Regions from separate parts of the Marinobacter sp. LV10R510-11A genome, predicted to be linked through region 1. Evidence: predicted binding sites of a transcription regulator. Region 1 holds the regulator's gene; the other holds the start of a gene.
The links. Region 1 encodes LexA, which represses DNA repair genes until DNA is damaged. Its sites were predicted from a motif close to CTGTNTNNNNANACAG; they were not measured.
Positions count from the first base shown of each region.

Region 2: the regulator LexA is predicted to act here: its motif matches at 1,056-1,071, upstream of imuA (translesion DNA synthesis-associated protein ImuA).

Region 1 is NZ_LT907980.1:327,726-330,191, forward strand. Features, by position in the region: gene CPH80_RS01655 (amidoligase family protein) at 1-618, opposite strand, end outside; gene lexA (transcriptional repressor LexA) at 848-1,456, shown strand; gene CPH80_RS01665 (cell division inhibitor SulA) at 1,500-1,991, shown strand; gene CPH80_RS01670 (hypothetical protein) at 2,000-2,260, opposite strand.
Region 2 is NZ_LT907980.1:1,551,304-1,553,769, reverse strand. Features, by position in the region: gene CPH80_RS07450 (Y-family DNA polymerase) at 1-342, opposite strand, end outside; gene imuA (translesion DNA synthesis-associated protein ImuA) at 349-1,038, opposite strand; gene CPH80_RS07440 (4a-hydroxytetrahydrobiopterin dehydratase) at 1,166-1,504, shown strand; gene CPH80_RS07435 (DUF2897 family protein) at 1,535-1,705, opposite strand; gene yghU (glutathione-dependent disulfide-bond oxidoreductase) at 1,840-2,466, shown strand, end outside.

The sequences.
Region 1 (2,466 bases):
GATCAACAAATCAGTGTAACGGCTGCTCCAAGGTTCAATGTAGGTGGTGAACTTTCTGCTGATATCCAGTTGATGACGTGCCTTTAGCCACTCGTAAAGTATCGCAAACGCTTGGTAGTAGCGGACCAACGTTGCTGGCTTGAGATCGGGCAACTCAGGGTTCAGCTGTAGGCCGAATGCGAAATAGATTGCCTCTCTGCTGCCCAGGGCCCCGGCTTCTCGAAGCTTGTCGACCAGAGTTTCAATCTGGTTCAGCCCAGAAAACGGCATGGGTGGGCTGACAATTTCCAGTGGCACAATCCGCTCAGCCGCCGCATCGATAACCTCCATAGCCTGCCCACCAAATTCACGGATGGACAGGGGCAAGCGCTCGTCTGCCAGATCCAAGTCTTTGATTGGATCTGAATCCAGCTCGATAACAAAGCACCCTAGGGGCGTTTCAAGCTTGCTCACATAGCGGGATTCTAATGCTGCTTCACCTTCGAGCAGCTCCGCAACCAAGTTTACAAGCTGTTCGTAGCCAAGCCCGGATAGTTCAATTTCCACGCCCACTCGGCGCTCTTTTCCGTCAGCGGTGTTTAGTATGTCTGGCAGTTTACAGGGGGTAGCTTGTCGCATAAGGCTCACTGGTGATGAATGTAAGGTCTTTTCACCATATCACACTACCGAACGGCCAATTATTAAGGGCTTGCAAGAAAATTGGCCGCTCGGCTTTACACTGGATAAAGCACTGTATATAGTCAAAACACTGTATAAACAAACAGGATGGTCGGTTCACTGTATACGCCATCAGATACTAGGCCCAGCATGCATAAGCCCTGCATGCAGCAAGCGGAGCAGCGAAACAATGAAGCTGACAGAAAGACAGACCCAAGTACTGGGAATTATTCGCCAATCTATCGATGAAACCGGCTATCCACCCACCCGCGCAGAGATAGCCGCGGAAATGGGTTTCCGTTCTGCCAATGCCGCCGAAGAACACCTGCGGGCACTGGCACGCAAGGGCGCTATTGAAATGGTTCCGGGTGCCAGCCGTGGTATTCGCTTGCCAGAAGTTGCCGAAGACCCAGGGTTACCGATTATTGGCCAAGTGGCTGCGGGCAGCCCGATTTTGGCCGAAGAACACGTTGAAGATCATTGCGCGCTGAAGCCGGAATTTTTTTCGCCTTCCGCCGATTACCTGCTTCGTGTCAGGGGTATGAGCATGAAAAACATCGGCATTCTTGATGGCGATCTGCTTGCCGTACACAGCACCCAAGATGTTCATAACGGTCAGGTAGTTGTGGCCAGGGTGGGAGATGAAGTGACGGTGAAGCGTTTCCGAAAAGAAGGCTCGAAGGTCTATTTGATCGCCGAAAACGAAGACTTCACGCCGATAGAAGTCGACCTGAAAGAGCAGGAACTGTTCATTGAAGGGCTGGGTGTGGGTGTTATCCGGCGCTCTGATCTGCACTGATAAGGCTGGTGTAACCACAGACGCATTGAAAAAGGGGTGATTTATGGAACAACTTAGCTTCAATGAGAACATGGCGTGGCAACATGGTAGCTTGCCTTGCCCCGTGCCGGAATACGCAGCCCGGAAACAACGGACTGTTATCCGCGCCAGGAATAAGCCGGACGTTGGAAGCCCCACTCCGGCTGGCAACGTTACGGAGATAATCCTGCCGGAAGGGCAGGTGGAAAACTTTCAGCTGTTGTTACCTATGCTCACTCAGCTCAACCAGGAAAAGCGTTGGCTGGCGTGGATCGATCCGCCCCAAGCGCTGGTTAGCAAGTGGCAGAAAATGCACGGTATTGTCACAGGAGAGCTTCTGGTTTTGCGCTCTACTGCAGAATACCCGGCTCGTAAGCTTGCGGAGATTGCCCTGAGCGCGGGGACCTGTCACGCAGTGGTTATGTGGACAGGTAAACTGGGTAGAACAGCTTTCGATTCTCTACAAAGAGCTGCAGCTGAGGGCAACAGCCACGGCGTGGTGCTCAGGCAGCGCTGAACAGCATTTTAGTGAAGCGTGTAGGCGGGCTGAGCGTCTGAGACGTCCAGCTCGTCATCGTCCCAGTCGATATCTTGTGTGACACTTCCAGCGGCTTCTATTCCAGCGGCAATCATTGCCTTGGCCACAGACATTTCCCGGTCTTCCATCATTTCGCGAGCTTCAGAAGAAAACGAAACCTTCACCAGTGGCTCACTGTCGTCGTCGATGCGCCGCAGGGCGTAATCGCCGTTGCTCAATTGTACAATCTCGAAAAACGATGGTGACATCTCAATAAACCTTCCAATTAGGCGCCCGAATTAATCAACCATCATATCATTTTGACGCGCAGATTTCTTTACGCCTTCCGTCTAGCTCTCAGGTGACAATAAAACACAAACATTCGCTTGAAACGGGCGTTTGAATTTAGCGAAAATGGCATCATAAGTATGGGTTTTTGGATTGTCTGGAGGAATACGGAATGCGGAGCCAATTT
Region 2 (2,466 bases), 1.2 Mb from region 1:
GAGACCACCGTACAATCGTTGCAAACTGCCGATTTCAGCCAGCAAGCCATTTGGCGGAACCAGAACAATGTGGGCAGCATAGCGGTACAGCCAGCGTGCCTGGTCTTCCAGAATTCGGGCTTCCTGCTGCTCATCTGCTCGGACTATGCTCAGATCTGGCGCCAGGCTGACGGCCGTTTTCAGGCGCATGCCAACGCTCACGCCCAAAGCCTGGGCAGCCGGGCAGGCCTGTATCACCTTCTGGCCGGAACCCTCCACAATCGCCAGCGCAGCCATGTTCTCACTGGAGCGGCGAATGTGGTCCAACAGCAGGTGAGGGAAGTGCAAATACAGCCAAAGCATAGGAAATTACCGGGCCGACGTGAGCCAAGGGCCCTGAACTACACGGGGCGCTTCACGATGAAGCAGCCCTGCCCGGTGAGTCATGGCAAGCGAGCACCGCTGGCCAGGCCAGCTGCCACGGCGCTTCACCACATTCACTTTCAGGCTCTGTTGATCGTCGGGCTCCAGCTCAAGGCGCAGGGCAGCCGGTGAGTTCTGTTCGGCGTAGTGTCGTTCACGAAAGAGCACGCAAACATTGCTTCCGGCTTCTGCTGCTAACTGCAACCGCCGAATTTCACGGGCTGCCAGCCTGCCGGGCCAAGCCATCACCAGGCCTGTGACCGGAGAGCGCAAGCAGTTTTCTAGCGTCCACAGGAAATCGCCTTTGTCTTCGGTGTGGATCATGATTACCTGATCCAGATTGACCTCTTCCCGCGCCAGTGCGGGGGCATAAGGCGTGTGTGGAGGGTTTAGCCAGAATACGGTTTTACCTGCCTGTGACAGTCGTTGCATCAGGGGCATTAATAGATTCAGTTCGCCAATGCCGGGTGCATCCAGCAGGCATTCGCTTAAAGCCCCCCGGGGCCAGCCAATGCCGCCGAGCTGATTGTCTAAGGCCTGATAACCAGTTGGCTCTGCCGGTTGTGTGGTTTTGTTGCGCTTGTGGCCCTGCCAGACACGGGCATCCTGCATTAGCGTGTTAATGATCTCGCTCATGATAAAATCTCGAAGTACTGTTTAAATATACAGTATTCCGAAGAGGGTCAGATTTCAAGGCGCAGGTTGATAAAATGCGTAACCGACCCCACGCTTGTATGACAGACATTAGCCTTGGAGGCCTTATATGGGTGGTTTTTCGGAACAACACTGTGAAGCGTGTAACGGGGATGCCCCAAGGGTAACCGGTGCAGAAAAACAGGCATTGAGCGAAGAAGTTCCGAGCTGGGGCATTCTCAAAGTGGGCGGCAAAGAGCAGTTATGCAAAGAGTTTAAATTCAAAAACTTTGTCGAGGCGCTGGCGTTTACCAACAAAGTTGGCGAGCTGGCTGAAGCTGAAAACCATCACCCGGCCATCCTTGTGGAATACGGGAAAGTAACCGTAAGCTGGTGGACTCACGTAATCGGTGGGTTGCATAAAAACGATTTTATCATGGCAGCGAGAACAGACTCGGCTTACCGCTGAGCACGTTCTTGTTTGGGATTTGGCAGAGCCCTAATCCTCGTCGGCTTTTTCCTGCGCCTCAAGCTTTGCCTTACGCTTGCGGATGTTGTCTAGTTTGTCTTTTGGGATATGCATCTTGCTGGCTGACTTTCGCAATATCAAAAGACTGCCTATAACCAAGCCCAAGGAAGCTAGCAGAAAAACCCAACCTATCACTGGCATTTGTACGACTCCTTTGTTGGGATAATTTCACCTATAGTGAAGCACGCGGTTTTATATACACAACCCAATTGACTGAACATTCTGCATTACCTGCATGCAAATCTGACAGGAAGCAGACAAGGAGTATTCACATTATGAGCGATTCAACCTACACCCCGCCCAAAGTCTGGAAGTGGGAATCTGCAAGCGGTGGCGCTTTTTCAAACATCAACCGCCCCATTGCAGGTCCTACTCACGAGAAAGAATTGCCGGTAGGTAAACACCCTTTTCAGCTCTATTCGCTAGCTACGCCAAACGGCGTAAAAGTCACGATTATGCTGGAGGAATTGCTGGAACTGGGTATTAGTGAAGCTGAATACGACGCTTGGTTGATCCGCATAAACGAAGGTGAACAGTTTGGTAGCGGGTTTGTGGGCGTTAACCCTAACTCCAAGATTCCGGCGCTGTTTGACCACTCTCAGGAGCCCGCTGTTCGGGTGTTTGAATCCGGCTCTATTTTGCTATACCTGGCAGAAAAGTTTGACCGGTTTCTGCCTTCGGATATCGCAGGTCGCACCGAGACGCTCAACTGGCTGTTCTGGCAAATGGGCAGTGCGGCGTTTGTTGGCGGCGGTTTTGGACACTTTTTTGCCTATGCACCCGAGAAATACGAATACCCGATTAACCGCTACACCATGGAGGTTAAACGGCAACTGGATGTGCTAGATCGCCAGTTGGCAGATAACAGGTATATTGCTGGTGACCAGTACACCATTGCCGAT